One region of the Janthinobacterium aestuarii genome, then DNA from elsewhere that is predicted to be linked to it. Evidence: predicted binding sites of a transcription regulator. Region 1 holds the regulator's gene; the other holds the start of a gene.
The links. Region 1 encodes sigma-54, which starts transcription at its own class of promoters, with help from an activator protein. Its sites were predicted from a motif close to TGGCANGNAANCTGCTTT; they were not measured.
Positions count from the first base shown of each region.

Region 1 (7,589 bases):
GTAGAAGAAACGGATGTCGCCGCCGGCACACAGGGCTTTTTCGCTGCTCGAGCGGATCACGACGGCGTCCACCTGCGGATCGTCGCGCCAGGCCAGCAGGGCAGCGCTCAGGGCGCGCACCATCTCCAGCGACAGGGAATTCAAGGCTTTCGGACGGTCGAGCACGATATGGCCCGTGCGGTTGCGGATGGAGGTCTGGACGAAGTCGCTCATGGCAGGCGTGAAAAAAGTAAAAGTACAAACATTCTAGCGCCTGCGCGGGGAACATTGCGTTCAAAAGGTCCAGGCGCAAAAAAGGGCGCAATGTGCGCCCTTAGTTGATCACAACTGCTGGAAGCGGGTGGCCTTAAACGGCGACGACGGCGTCTTCCTCGGAGTTGTCTGGCAGATGCTTGATCGCCTCTTTACCGTGCCCTTGCACTTTGGTTTTGTATTTCATCACTTGCCTATCGAGCTTGTCGATCAGGGCATCGATCGCGGCATACAGGTCTTGTGCCAGGCTTTCCACGTAGACGGTTTTGCCACTTAAACGCAGGTTGACTTCGGCCTTTTGACGTTTTTCTTTCTCTTTGAGGTTATCCACGGTCAGAATCACGGCGATATCGATAACTTGATCGAAATGACGTTTCACGCGTTCCAGCTTCGTTTGTACGTATTCACGGATGGCTGGTGTCACTTCGAGATGATGTCCGCTGATGGTGAGATTCATACACACTCCTAAAGATGATCGGGTTCGTGCGGTCCATCCTATCCGGCCCGCAGAGGAACCGAAAAAAACTTACAAACACTTACGCAGGCTCACTGGCGGAATTTTCAACGCTTCCCGGTATTTGGCAACAGTACGTCGCGCAATCACCATGCCTTGTTCCCCCAGCATGTCCGCAATCTTACTGTCGGATAAAGGATTTTTAGGGTCTTCTGCTCCTGTCAGTTGCACGATCAATGCCCGTATCGCCGTCGATGACGCTTCGCCCCCCGCTTCGGTGGCGACGTGGCTACCAAAGAAATATTTCAACTCGAACATGCCGTGCGGGGTCAGCATGTACTTTTGAGTTGTTACCCGCGAGATAGTACTCTCGTGTAAACCCAGTGTATCAGCTATTTCACGGAGCACAAGGGGGCGCATGGCAACGGCCCCGTGCGAGAAAAAGTTCTTTTGTCTTTCTACTATTGCCTGTGCCACGCGCAGGATCGTGTCGAAACGCTGGCGCATATTCTTGATCAGCCACTTGGCTTCCTGCAACTGTGCGCCCATGGCGCCCTCGCCCTTGCCCTGCTTGAGCAGGTTGGCGTACATGGCGTTGACGCGCAGGCGCGGCATGACGTCGTTGTTCAGGGTCACTTGCCAGCCATTGCGCGCGCGCTTGACGACGACGTCGGGCACCACGTAATCGGACACGTCCGAGGCGAATACGGCGCCCGGATGCGGATTGCACTGGCGAATCACCGTCTGTGCTTCGCGCAAGTCTTCATCGTCGCAATCGAGGGCTTTTTTCAGCTTGTTGAAATCGCGCTGGGCAAACCAGGCCAGGTGCTTTTCCACGATGACGAGCGCCATGCGCCGCGTCACCATGGCGATGTGCGGCAAGCGCTTGATCTGCAGCGCCAGGCATTCGGATGCATTGCGCGCGCCCACGCCGGGTGGATCGAAACTTTGCAGCAGCGACAAGGCCGTGCGCATCTCGTCGGCGTCGATTTCCAGCTCTTCCGGCAGGCGCGCCAGGATGTCGTCGAGCGACTCTTCCAGGTAGCCATTGTCGTCGAGCGCGTCGATGATCAGCTCGACCAGCGCACGGTCGCGCAACTCAAGCACCGTCACGCGCATCTGCTCCATCAGGTGTTCGCGCAGGGTGCAGTGATGGGCCTCGAGTTGCGGGCGGGAATCTTCGTCGTCGGGCGCCTTGCCCCGGCTCGCCTCGCTCCAGTCGCTGTCGCCGCCATCCGCCGCGGCCGGGCCTTCGCCCGCCTCGCCGTCAAAGGTTTCCGCTTCGGCCGGCGCCGCGGGTGCCTCCTGGCCTGGCGGCTGGGGCGGCGCTTCGGCCGGCGCGGCCGTGGAGCTCAAGGCCCCGTCGGACAGCAGGCGCAGCGAACGGTCGAGCGGATCGTCGAGGCGCTCGAGCAGGGGATTGTCCGTCAGCAGTTGCTCGAGTTCCTGGTGCAATTCCAGCGTAGACAATTGCAACAGGCGTATCGATTGCTGCAACTGCGGCGTCAGTGCCAGGTGCTGCGAAGTGCGCAGCTGCAATGATTGTTTCATTGGCTTACATGCGGAAGTGTTCGCCCAGATAGACCCGGCGTACCGACTCGTTCGCGATGATGTCGTCGGGGCGTCCCGACGCCAGTACCGAGCCCTGGTTGATGATGTAGGCACGGTCGCAAATACCCAGCGTCTCGCGCACATTATGATCGGTGATCAGCACGCCGATATTGCGCTCCTTCAAGAAGCGCACGATGCGCTGGATCTCGATCACGGCGATCGGATCGACGCCGGCGAACGGCTCGTCGAGCAGCACGAAACGGGGATCGGTGGCCAGCGCGCGGGCGATTTCCACGCGGCGGCGCTCGCCGCCCGACAGGGACAAGGCCTGGTTCTCGCGCAGCTTTTCAATCTGCAAATCGGCCAGCAGCTTATCCAGGCGCTCCTCGATCTCGGCCTTCTTCAAAGGACGGCCTTCGACGGTCTGGATTTCCAGCACGGCGCGGATATTGTCTTCCACCGTCAGCTTGCGGAAGACGGACGCTTCCTGCGGCAGATAGGACAAGCCCATCTGCGCGCGGCGGTGGATCGGCAGGCTGGAAATGTCCACGCCGCTGATATCGATGCTGCCGCCGTCCGACGGCACCAGGCCGACGATCATGTAGAACGAGGTGGTCTTGCCGGCGCCGTTCGGGCCCAGCAAACCCACCACTTCGCCGCATTCGACTTGCAGCGAGACATCATGCACGACTTGCCGCTTGCCATAGGTTTTTTGCAGACCGCGAACGATCAGGGTGCTGCCGCAACGAGTATTGTCCATTATTTCTTTCCTGGCGCAGGCGTTGCCGGCGCTTTCTCCGCTTCAGGCGCCTTAGTCTTCGGCTGGATCACCATGCGCACGCTGCCGCCATCGGAAGTGCTGGTGCCGCTGTCGGAATTTTCCATCTTGAATACTTCCTTGCGGCTGTCATACGAGATGAAGGCGCCATTGGCCACGTCCGTCACTTTCGTGCCTTCCAGGCGCGTCAGCTTGGCCTTGGAAAACAGTTTCACCACTTCCGTCTTGTTGTCGTATTCCACGCGCTCCGCTTCGCCTTCGACCCACAGGTCGCCCGCGCCATCGCGTTTCTGGCGGAACGTGGCCAGCTTGCCGGGATCGGCCCAGAAGGTGATGAACTGGTAGCCTTGCGGGTCTTCCGTGATCAATGCCCGGCCCGCCTTCATGGTCAGGGTGCCCTTGACCAGCACGACGTCGCCCGTCAGGGTACGCACCTGCTTGACGTCATCGACGTGGCCGCTACGTGCCGTGATGACGGCTTCCTTCTCGGAATCGGCTTTCTCGGCATGCGCCACGCCCATGATGGCCAGCGAAAATACGGTCAACAGCAAGATGTTCTTCATAGTATGGTTTCCTTGTTTCATTCTGTCATTTTGCCGCCGCGGCCGGGCGCGGTTTCGGCGGGAGGACCATGCGCAGCGCATTCTGCACTTCCACCACGCCGGTGGCGTTATTGGCTTTCATGCCGATGCCATTGAGGCGCGAAGTCCCCGTCAGGATATCGACAGGCACGTCCGTTTCCATTCTTTCCTCGTCCGGAAACACCGTCAGCGCTTCCGTCCTGACCGTCAGGTTCTGCGCCTTCGGACTGGCCGCGCGGTCGATCACGACCTTGCGGTGCAGTTGCAGCCGGGTATTGTCCTGGTCGATATGCGCCAGTTCCGCATTCATGTTCAACGGCGGCATGCCGGGCGTGAGCTTGCGCACGAAGGGCTGGTCGATATCGGACGAATCGTCAGCCGGATAATGCGTGAGCTTGGTGCCCGACACGATATAGCTGGGCTTACCCGTCAAATCCATGCGCACCAGGCTGAAATTGGTGATGAAATAATCGGGCTCATCCAGATGCTTGCTGGCCTTGATGTCCTGGCTATTCTTGTTCATCACTTCGAGCAGCCAAAAGCTGGCCAGCGCGACAACAACCGCACCCAGCAGGGTAAAAATCGTGCGCCAGCGATGGGCGCCTCCTGGCTTACGCATAGGGTTTCACTCTTTCCAATATCACTGGCGGCAAGGTGCGCCTCACTCCAGGAACGGCGCCATGACGCGCGCATAGTTGTCCTGGGCGCGCAGCAGGAATTCGCAGATCTCGCGCACCGCGCCGCGGCCGCCACCGGCCTGCGTCACATGGTGCGCCAGGTCCTGCGCTTCCGGACGCCCGCCCGGCACGCTGACGGCAAAACCGACGCGTTTCAGGATGGGCGCATCGATGACATCGTCGCCGATGTAGCCGCATTGCTCTTCCGTCAAGCCCGTCAGCGCCAGCAGTTCGCGAAACGGCGTCAGCTTGTCGTGACCGCCCTGGTGCACATGGGTAATGCCCAGGTCTTGCGCGCGGCGTGCCGTAATGGCCGAGCGGCGCGCGCTGATGATGGCCGTCTGCACGCCCGATTCCTGCAGCAGCTTGATGCCCAGGCCATCATACACATTAAACGTTTTCATCATCTCGCCATCGGGGCCGAAATGCAGGCTGCCGTCGGTGAGCACGCCATCGACGTCAAAGATCATCAGTTTGACCTTGGCCGCGCGCGCCAGGTTGTCCGCCACGCTGTCCATCAGATCACCTTCGCTTGCGTCAGGTCATGGATATGCAGCGCGCCCACCAGCTTGCCGTCGGCATCGACGACCAGCATCTGGTTGATGCGGAACTGCTCCATCACGGCCACGGCATCGACGGCCAGGCGTTCGGGCGCGATGCTGCGCGGCTGCGCATGCATGACGTCGCGGATCGCCACTTGCGTGAAATCCTGCACGCGCTCGAACATGCGGCGCAAGTCGCCATCCGTAAACACGCCCACGGGGCGGTTGTCCGCGTCGACGATGGCCGTCATGCCCATGCCCTTCTTGGTCATTTCTTCCAGCGCCTGCAGCAGGGATGCCTCTACCGGCACTTTCGGCACCCTTTCGCCGCTGCGCATGACGTCATGCACATGCGTGAGCAGACGGCGGCCCAGGGCGCCGCCCGGGTGCGAGCGGGCGAAATCTTCTTCCTTGAAGCCGCGCAAGTCGAGCAAGGCCACGGCGATCGCGTCGCCCAAGGCCAGGGTGACGGTGGTGCTGGCCGTCGGCGCCAGGTTCAGTGGGCAGGCTTCTTTCTCAACAGAAATATCCAGGTGCACATCGGCCAGCTGGGCCAGGCTGGAATTCGGTTTGCCCGTCATGGAAATCAGTACGCCGCCCATGCGCTTGACGACAGGCATGATGGCCATCAGTTCGGACGACTCGCCCGAGTACGATATGGCAATAAAAGCATCGTCCGAGGTGACCATGCCCAGGTCGCCATGGGCCGCTTCGGCCGGATGCACGAACAGGGCCGGCGTGCCGGTGGAAGCGAGGGTGGCGGCAATCTTGCGCGCGATATGGCCGGACTTGCCGATGCCGGAGACGACGACTCTTCCTTTGCATTGCAGCAACAGCGCCACGGCGCGGCCCACGCTGTCGTCCGTGGCCAGGCGCGCGTGCAGCGCAACGATGGCGTCGGACTCGATCTGCAAGGTGGTGCGGGCCAGCGCGACAGCGCGCTCGGTCGTCGCTTGCATGTCAATTCGATCAAAAGCTTTCAGCATTGTTTTTTCATGGGTTACACTCATGCCCAAAGTATAAACGAATTAGGAAAGCAAAAAACTTGCCAGTCACAACAAACAACGATTTCCATTGACCGTACCGGGCAACCCATGTTTTCCTCGCTTGAACTGACCCTGATGTTACTCGGCAGCGCCGTGCTGGGCGTGGTCGCTTTCAGAATGTTGCATTTGCCGCCCATGCTGGGCTACCTGGCCGTTGGCATCGTCATCGGCCCCCATGCGCTGGGCCTGGCGGCCGAAAACGAGGCCAGCCATACGCTGGCCGAGTTCGGCGTCGTCTTCCTGATGTTTTCCATCGGGCTCGAGTTTTCTCTGCCCAAGTTCCTCGCCATGCGGCGCATCGTCTTCGGCCTCGGCATGGCGCAGGTGGTCACCACCATCATCGCCACCGTCGTCTTCGGCTGGTTCGTCGGGCGCTACCTGTCCGCCTACATCCACCTGAGCTGGCAAGCCGCGTTCGCCCTGGGCGGTGCGCTGGCCATGTCGTCGACAGCCATCGTCTCGAAAATGCTCACGGAGCGGCTCGAGCTCGAAAGCGAACACGGCCGCAAGATCATCGGCATTTTACTGTTCCAGGATCTGGCCGTCGTGCCGCTGCTGATCCTGATCCCCGCCCTCACGCGCGATTCGGACAACCTGGCCGAAACCCTGGCCTGGGCCGGCGGCAAGGCCCTGGTCGTACTAATCTTGCTGCTGTTCATCGGCCAGAAGATGGTGCGCGGCTGGCTGACCATCGTTGCCAAGCGCCGCTCGCAAGAATTGTTCATGCTCAACCTGCTCTTGATTACCCTGGGCGCGGCGTGGATCACGGAACGGGCCGGGCTGTCGCTGGCCCTGGGCGCATTTGTTGCCGGCATGCTCATTTCCGAGACGGAATTCAAGCACCAGGTGGAAGAGGATATCAAGCCCTTCCGCGACGTGCTGCTGGGCCTGTTCTTCATCACGGTCGGCATGCTGCTCAATATCCGCGTGGTGCTCGACAACTGGTGGCTGGTCCTGCTCTTGCTATGCGCCCCCGTGCTGCTGAAATTCGCGCTGATCGCGGGCCTGGCCCGGCTGTTCGGGTCCAGCAACGGCGTGGCCTTGCGCACGGGATTGGGACTGGCGCAGGCGGGCGAGTTCGGCTTCGTGCTGCTGAACCTCGCTGGCGGCATCAAGCTGATGGACCCGTTCGTCGTGCAGGTGGTGCTGGCCTCGATGGTGCTGTCGATGCTGGTGGCGCCTTTCCTCATCGCCAAGTCGGACGCCATCGTCATGAAACTGGCGGCCAACGACTGGATGATGCAGTCGCTGGCGCTGACCAGGATCGCCACCCGCACCATGGCGTCACAAAAACACGTGCTGATCGCCGGCTTCGGGCGCAGCGGGCAAAGCCTGGCCATCCTGCTGGCGGAAGAAAAAATCGAATACCACGCGCTGGACCTGGACCCGGAACGGGTGCAGGAAGCGCAGCTGGCCGGCGCCAACGTCTCGTATGGCGACGCGGGCCGGCGCGAAAGCCTGGTGGCGGCCGGCATCTACCGGGCCAGCGCCGTCGTGATCACGTATGCCAACACGCCCTCGGCACTGAAGTTATTGCATCTACTCAACGAAATGGCGCCGACCTTGCCCGTCATCGTGCGCAGCCACGACGATACCGACCTCGACCAGTTGAAGAAGGCGGGCGCGGCCGAAGTGGTGCCGGAATTGATGGAAGGCAGCCTGATGCTCGCTTCGCATGCCTTGATCATGATGGGCGTGCCCTTGCGCC
Region 1 covers NZ_CP142523.1:862,349-869,937, reverse strand. The annotation lists gene OPV09_RS03900 (enoyl-CoA hydratase/isomerase family protein) at 1-213, opposite strand, end outside; gene hpf (ribosome hibernation-promoting factor, HPF/YfiA family) at 347-709, opposite strand; gene OPV09_RS03890 (RNA polymerase factor sigma-54) at 779-2,257, opposite strand; gene lptB (LPS export ABC transporter ATP-binding protein) at 2,262-3,017, opposite strand; gene lptA (lipopolysaccharide transport periplasmic protein LptA) at 3,017-3,598, opposite strand; gene lptC (LPS export ABC transporter periplasmic protein LptC) at 3,624-4,235, opposite strand; gene OPV09_RS03870 (KdsC family phosphatase) at 4,278-4,811, opposite strand; gene OPV09_RS03865 (KpsF/GutQ family sugar-phosphate isomerase) at 4,811-5,845, opposite strand; gene OPV09_RS03860 (cation:proton antiporter) at 5,930-7,589, shown strand, end outside.

Region 2 (7,589 bases), 490 kb from region 1:
CCCTGCTGACCTTGCCGCATGCCTATGCGCATGGCAACGTCACGCCGCAAGGCGTCGACACCACAGGCTTGCCCAAAGTGGGCGACAAGTGGCTCGAACAAAACCCGTATCGCGGCAACAAGCTGGCTCTGACGGTCGGCACCTCGGCCTACAACCAGAATTGCGCCCGCTGCCACGGCATCGAAGCCATTTCGGGCGGTATCGCGCCGGACTTGCGCCAGCTGGACCGCGATTGCTTCGGTATCAAGAATGAGACAAAGAAACAGGCTTGCTACAAGGAGACGGACAATTACTACCTGACCACCATCCGTCACGGTAAAGTGCGCAATGGCGCCGTGTACATGCCGCCGTTCGAAGGCGTGTTCAACCAGGAAGCCATGTGGGCCATCAAGACCTATCTGGAAACCCGCCGCGAATCCAATTAAGTCGAACCGATCACGAAGGAGTCCCATGCGTTCATTTCAACTCCGGGGCATGCGCGCGATGATCTCGCTCGCTTGCCTGGCGCTGTGCGCAGCCGCGCCGGCGCATGCCGACTGGCAGAAAGTGCAGCAGTCGGGCAGCCTGAAAGTGGCTGTATATAACGAGTTCGCGCCGTTTTCCGACAAGGGTGTAGGGATCGATATCGACATCGCCGAAGCGCTGGCGAAAAAGTTGGGGCTGAAACTGAGTTTGCTGCCATTTCCCGCCGGCGAAAATCTGAACGACGATTTGCGCAATATGGTGTGGAAGGGGCATTATCTCGGTTATGGCCCCGCCGACGTGATGCTGCATGTGCCGGTCGACAAGAAGTTGATGGCTGACAACGACAAGGTCGAGATCTTCGCGCCGTATTACGTGGAAACCGTGCGCCTGGTGCGCAGCGCGCAAGCGGTGCCTCAGTTTGATGGCGTCGCTTCGCTGGCAGGCAAGCGCATCGGCGTGGAAAAGGTGTCGATCGCGGCCATGCTGATGCTGGGCGAAGACAATGGCAAGTACCGCGACGACGTGCGCATCTTCGATACGGCCGCCGAAGCCTTGCAGCAATTGCAGGCGGGCAAGCTCGACGCCGTGCTGGCCAACCGTTCGGAAATCGAATCGGTGCTGAAAAGCGACCCCGCTTTCCCCTTGAGCGAAGTGGCGTTCGCCCGCTTGCCGCGTGCCGGCTGGGCCGTGGGCCTGGCCGTCAGCAAGCAACAGCTCGACGTGGCCAAGTTGCTGCAGGCAGCCATGAACGAGATGGCGGCCAGCGGCGAACTGAAAACGATCTTTGAGAAGTATGGCGTGAAGGAGGCGCGGCCCTGAAGTAGCTTGCTCTGGTTTAAAAGCCCGCGCATCGGAAGAGGCGCGGGCTTTTTAGTTTTAGAAACTATATTGGGCGCTGACACCCAGCAGCCAATTGCGTCCTGGCGCCGCTTCATAGTAGCGTTTGTTGCTGTCGCCGACGATGACGGAGCCCACGTAGGTCTTGTCGAAAAGATTGTTCAGGCGGGCAAATTCCTTGAAGCGCCAGTTCCCCACGTTTTGTTTGGCGTTGAAGCGCGCATTGAACACCGTGTAGCCGGGCGCCGGTTTTTCGATGTTGCTGTCTTCCGCGTAGACCTGGTTGCTGGCCACGCTTTCCAGCGCCGCGCAAAAGCGGTCGAGCTTATCTTTCCACGCCAATTCCGCGAACAGGTTGGCGCTGGGCACGCCAGGCAAACGGCTGCCTTCGCGCACGCTGCCAAACGCCTGGTCATACACGGCGTGCAGGCTGGTCAGTGCTACTTTTGCCGTGAAACCATATGGCAAGTTTGAGTCCAGCGACACTTCCATACCTTGGCGCAAGGTTTTACCTGCATTGCGATAGCTGGTGCGCCCGCCGCTGGACTTGTCGACCACCAATTCGTCGTTGGTCTTGATCTGGAACACGGCCGCGTTTACGTGGGTGTTGTTGGCGATTCTCGCCTTGATGCCTGCTTCCAGGTTGGTGCTGGTGGCCGGTTTTAGCTGGTAATTGAAGCCGCCGCCCGTGCCCGAGTAAAACAGTTCATTCAAGGTAGGCGCCTCAAAACCGCGCGCGGCGCTGGCGTACACGTTGACGCTCGGCGTCAGTTTATACAGCAGACCCAGCACCGGTGTCGTGTGGCTGAATTCGAGGCTGCCGCTGTCGTTCCCATTGCTGAGATAGTGGTCGTCGACCGCCACTTTCATCTTGCTGTAGCGCACACCTGCGCTCAGCAGCCATGGGCCGCTTTGCCATTCCGTCTGGATATAGGGATCGAGGCTGGAGACGACATTCTGCTCGTCGCGGCGCAGCTTGCCTTTCACGCCAAACGTGTTGCCGATGTAATTTTCATAGCCGGTGCGGTCATCGCTGGAGCGGCCGTAATCGATGCCGATGGTGGTGCTCAGCTTGCCGCCTGCCAACTGGTTCACATGTAGCCAGTTGGTATCGATGCCGTAGAACTCACGCTGGAAGTCAACCACGCCGCCCGAATGGCTAGGCGGCGCCTGGAAGCCTTTGGTAAAAGCCTGGTACTGGATCACGTCGCGGTTGCCGCCATACACCATCACATGCAGGCGGTCGTCGCCGAACGACTGTTCATAGGTGGCGCCGATTTGCTGGTGGTCGATGCTCTTGCGCGTGTTGTAGCGCTCGGCCAGGGTGCGCTTCGGGTTTTGCGTGTCGCTCGCATCGGTTTCGCCAGCGCGCGGGTCGCGGGCAAACGTGGCCCAGGTGGCACCCAGCGGATCTTGCGTGTTGCCTTGGTGCAGGCTGTTGGCAACGATGGTCAGCTTGCTGTCCGCATTGGGCTTGACGGTGATCTTGCCGAACGCCTGTTCGCGCGTGGCGGAGCTGTGATCGCGGAAACCGTCCGTGCGGAAGCGCGAGCCGTCGAGCACGTAGCCGATGCCGCCTGCCTGGCCTTGTGCCGTCAAGTCCACTTTGTTGGTGCCGTAGCTGCCGCCCACCACATTTAATTCGACGGACGGGGGATTTTGCCCATCCTTGGAAAACAGCTGGATCACGCCGCCCGAGTGGTTGCCGTAGATGGCAGAAAACGGTCCGCGCAGCACTTCGATGCGCTCGGCCGTATCGAGGTTGAAGGTGGCGGCCTGGCCTTGGCCGTCGGGCATGCTGGCAGGAATGCCATCGCTGATCAGTTTGACGCCGCGCACGCCAAAGGCCGAGCGTGCGCCGAAGCCGCGCGACGAGATCTGCAAGTCTTGCGCATAGTTCTGGCGGTTTTGCACGACCAGGCCCGGCACGGCGGCCAGCGCTTCTGACGCGTTGACGCGGATTTGGCCATCTTGGATGCGGGCGCTGTCGACGACGTCGATCGAGGCCGGCACTTCCTGGCTGGGATGGGCGATGCGGCTGCCGCTGACGACCACCGTATCCATCAGTTGCCCGTTGGCCGGGGCAGCTGCCTCGGCGGCAAAGACGTGGGGGGCGAGGGTAGCGCTGCCGGCGACAAACAAGCTGGCGATGGTGTTCAGGCGGAAACGGTGCTGCATGCGGATTCTCCAATGTGAATAAAAGCCTGCTTGGTCGCGTGCGCGGCGCAGGTCTGCATCTGTGTATCAAGCAATATGCCTGCCATGTCTCCATTGGTGGGCTGAAATTATACGCGTGTCAGTGGCACGGCGTTTGCATACAGCAATGTTCAGATGCGCCGATGCCGCGCGCTTTTTCTGTGTTTTGCCATCGAAAGGTGATTATGCCCAACTTCTTCTCGCGCTTGCGCCAAGTGTGCTGGCTGCTGCCTGCGCTCGCCAGCAGTACCCTCCAGGCTGCTCCATTTGCCTATGTTCCCAATGAAAAATCGGGCACCTTGAGCGTGATCGACACGGCGACCGACCAGGTCGTGCGCCAGATTGCAGCCGGCAAGCGTCCGCGCGGCATCGCCGCCGACCCCACCGGGCGGCAATTGTTTGTCACGGACGCCGCCAGCAGCGCCTTGCTGCTGATCGATAACGCTGGCGGCACCCCCGTGCGCACTGTGGCGCTGGGTAAGTCGCCCGAAGGCGTTAGCGCCTCGCAAGATGGTAGTCACGTGGCCGTGGCCGTCGAGGAAAACAATAGCGTGGCCTTGCTCGATGGCCATTCCGGTACCTTGCTCGCCGATATCAAGGTACAGGGACGCAACCCGGAACATGCCGTCTTCAGCCCCGATGGGCGCTGGCTGCTGGTCAGCGCGGAAGAGGCCGAACAAGTCGATGTCATCGATGTGGCGCAGCGCCGCCAGGTGGCGTCCGTCGCCGTTGGGCTGCGTCCGCGCGGCATCGGTTTCAGTCCGGACTCGGGCCGCGCCTACGTGGCGTGCGAACTGGTCAATGCCGTCTACGTGATCGACATGGCCGCGCGCAAGGCGGTTGCCACCATTCCCGCTGGCAAGAATGCAAACGGCATCGTGGTCCATCCCAGCGGCAAGCAGGTGTATGTCTCGAACGGTATCGATGGCACGGTGATGGTGATCGACACGGCCAGCAACGAGGTGACGGCCACCATTCCCGTTGGCAAGCGCCCATGGAACATGGCCATCACGCCCGATGGCGCCAAGCTGTATGTGGCCAATGGCCGCTCGAACAGCGTTTCCGTCATCGACACGGCCAGCGCGCGCAAGGTGGCCGATATTGCTGTAGGTGAATTGCCATGGGGCGTGGTGATTCGCTAATGGCACAGGAACAGGTGTTCCAGTCTGGTACACCTGTTCCATTGTGCAGCGGCGCAAGCCCGGGCATGCGCTGAAAAGCACACCGGTATTGACGCTACGCCCTTGTAACAAGGGTAAAAGCGGCTAAGTTTGTAGTGGGATGCCGAGCTGGCACGGCATTTGCGGAAGACTCCGTGTACTCACCCCATCTGTACCAGGACGTTTGATTTTAATTACAGCAATTCCATTCTAATTAACCCGATAGAGGACGACATGAATCTCGCAGACATCAGCAAACTGGGCGTAGCCAATCCCTTCAAACAACGCTATGACAATTACATCGGCGGCAAATTCGTTGCCCCGGTAAAAGGTGAATACTTTCCTAACATCACACCGATCACGGGCTTGCCATTTTGCGAAATCGCCCGTTCCACGGCGGAAGATGTCGAGCTGGCCTTGGACGCGGCCCATGCCGCCAAGGATGCCTGGGGCAAGACTTCGCCTGCGGAGCGCGCCAATATCCTGAACCGCATCGCCGACCGCATCGAACAGAACCTGAGCCTGATCGCCACGGCGGAAACCATCGATAACGGCAAGCCGATCCGCGAAACGATGAATGCCGACATTCCGCTGGCCATCGACCATTTCCGTTATTTCGCCGGTTGCATCCGCGCGCAAGAAGGTTCCGTCGCGCAAATCGATGCGGAAACCTATGCCTACCACTACCACGAGCCGCTCGGCGTCGTGGGCCAGATCATCCCATGGAATTTCCCGATTCTGATGGCTGTGTGGAAACTGGCGCCAGCCCTGGCCGCCGGCAATTGCGTCGTGCTCAAACCGGCCGAGCAGACGCCGGCGTCCATCATGGTGTTGATCGAGCTGATCGGCGATTTGCTGCCGCCGGGCGTGCTGAACATCATCAATGGTTTCGGCCTGGAAGCGGGCAAGCCGCTGGCGTCGAGCAAGCGCATCGCCAAGATCGCCTTCACGGGCGAAACAGGCACGGGCCGCTTGATCATGGGCTACGCCGCGCAAAACCTGATTCCCGTCACCCTGGAGCTGGGCGGCAAGTCGCCGAACATCTTCTTTGAAGACGTGATGGATGCGGACGATGATTATTTCGACAAGTGCTTGGAAGGTTTTGCCATGTTCGCGCTGAACCAGGGCGAGGTGTGCACCTGCCCATCGCGCGTGCTGATCCAGGAATCGATCTACGAAAAATTCATCGAACGCGCCCTGAAGCGCGTGGCCGCCATCAAGCAGGGCAATCCGCTCGATTCGTCCACCATGATCGGCGCGCAGGCGTCTCAGGAGCAGCTGGAAAAAATCTTGTCCTACCTCGACATCGGCCGCCAGGAAGGCGCCGAAGTGCTGGCCGGCGGCGAGCGCAACACGCAGGCGGGCGACTTGGAAGGCGGTTACTACGTGCGTCCGACCGTGTTCAAGGGCAACAACAAGATGCGCATCTTCCAGGAAGAAATCTTTGGACCGGTCGTGTCCGTGACCACTTTCAAGGATGAGGCCGACGCGCTGGCGATTGCCAACGATACCTTGTACGGCCTGGGTGCCGGCTTGTGGACGCGCGACGGTTCGCGCGCCTTCCGTATGGGACGCGCCATCCAGGCGGGCCGCGTGTGGACCAATTGCTACCACCTGTATCCAGCTCACGCCGCGTTCGGCGGCTACAAGCAATCGGGTATCGGCCGCGAAAACCACAAGATGATGCTCGATCACTACCAGCAAACGAAGAACTTGCTGGTGAGCTATAGCCCGAAAGCGCTGGGCTTCTTCTAAACCGGTACACGCGCCGCGCCTGTCGTCCAGGCGCGGCGCGCAGAAAGGGATGCCATGAGTGCAGCAATTGCCCGGGTGGTCGCCACCGATGCGGCACTGGAAATGATGGACAAGTTGCGCCAGCGTCACGGCCCGCTGATGTTTTTCCAGTCGGGCGGCTGCTGCGACGGCAGCGCGCCCATGTGCTACGCGCTGGGCGAGTTCGATGTCAGCGACACCGACATCTATCTCGGCAATTTGAATGGTACACCGTTCTACATGGGACTCGAGCAATTCGAGTACTGGGAGCATACCCAGTTGATTATCGATGTGGTCGATGGCAATGGCGGCATGTTTTCACTCGACAACGGCACGGGCAAGCGCTTCTTGACGCGTTCGCGCCTGTTCACCGATGAAGAGTGCGCCTTGCTGCATGCCCAGCCGCATGAGCACCGCAAGACTTGATACACACACATACTAATAAAACAGAGGGAGATGATTGTGCAGAAAAAAATCATGGGGATACTCGTCGGTTTGGGTTTGGCATCGCTGGCCCAGGCGGCTGACGTGGGCAATGTCACCAATGCCATGCTCGACAGCACGGCGAAGAATCCAGCCAGCGTCCTGTCGTTCGGCATGGGCACGCAGGGCCAGCGCTATTCGCCGTTAACGCAGATCAATGACAAGACCGTGGCCAAGCTGGTGCCGGCCTGGTCGTTCTCGTTTGGCGGCGAAAAACAGCGTGGCCAGGAATCGCAGCCGCTGATTCACAACGGCAAGATGTTCGTTACTGCATCGTATTCGCGCATCTTTGCCGTCGACTTGAAAACGGGCGCCAAGCTGTGGAAGTACGAGCATCGCTTGCCAGACGGCATCATGCCCTGCTGCGACGTGGTCAACCGTGGTGCGGCCCTGTACGGCAACCTGGTGATTTTCGGCACGCTCGACGCCTATCTGGTGGCGCTGGACCAGAATACGGGCAAGATCGTCTGGAAAGAAAAGGTCGACGATTATGCGGCTGGCTACTCGATGACGGCCGCGCCGCTGATCGCCGAAGGCTTGCTGCTGACGGGCGTGTCGGGTGGCGAATTCGGCATCGTGGGGCGGGTCGAAGCGCGCAACCCGATGACGGGCGACCTCGTGTGGAGCCGTCCGACGGTAGAGGGCCACATGGGCCACCGCTACGACAAGGATGGC
Region 2 covers NZ_CP142523.1:1,355,989-1,363,577, forward strand. The annotation lists gene pedF (cytochrome c-550 PedF) at 1-425, shown strand, start outside; gene OPV09_RS06210 (transporter substrate-binding domain-containing protein) at 451-1,284, shown strand; gene OPV09_RS06215 (TonB-dependent receptor) at 1,342-3,480, opposite strand; gene OPV09_RS06220 (beta-propeller fold lactonase family protein) at 3,684-4,640, shown strand; gene adh (aldehyde dehydrogenase) at 4,893-6,413, shown strand; gene OPV09_RS06230 (DUF779 domain-containing protein) at 6,468-6,857, shown strand; gene OPV09_RS06235 (PQQ-dependent methanol/ethanol family dehydrogenase) at 6,909-7,589, shown strand, end outside.
Region 2: adh (aldehyde dehydrogenase) is a predicted target of sigma-54. The motif match lies at 4,789-4,806, and genes of this name have one in related genera.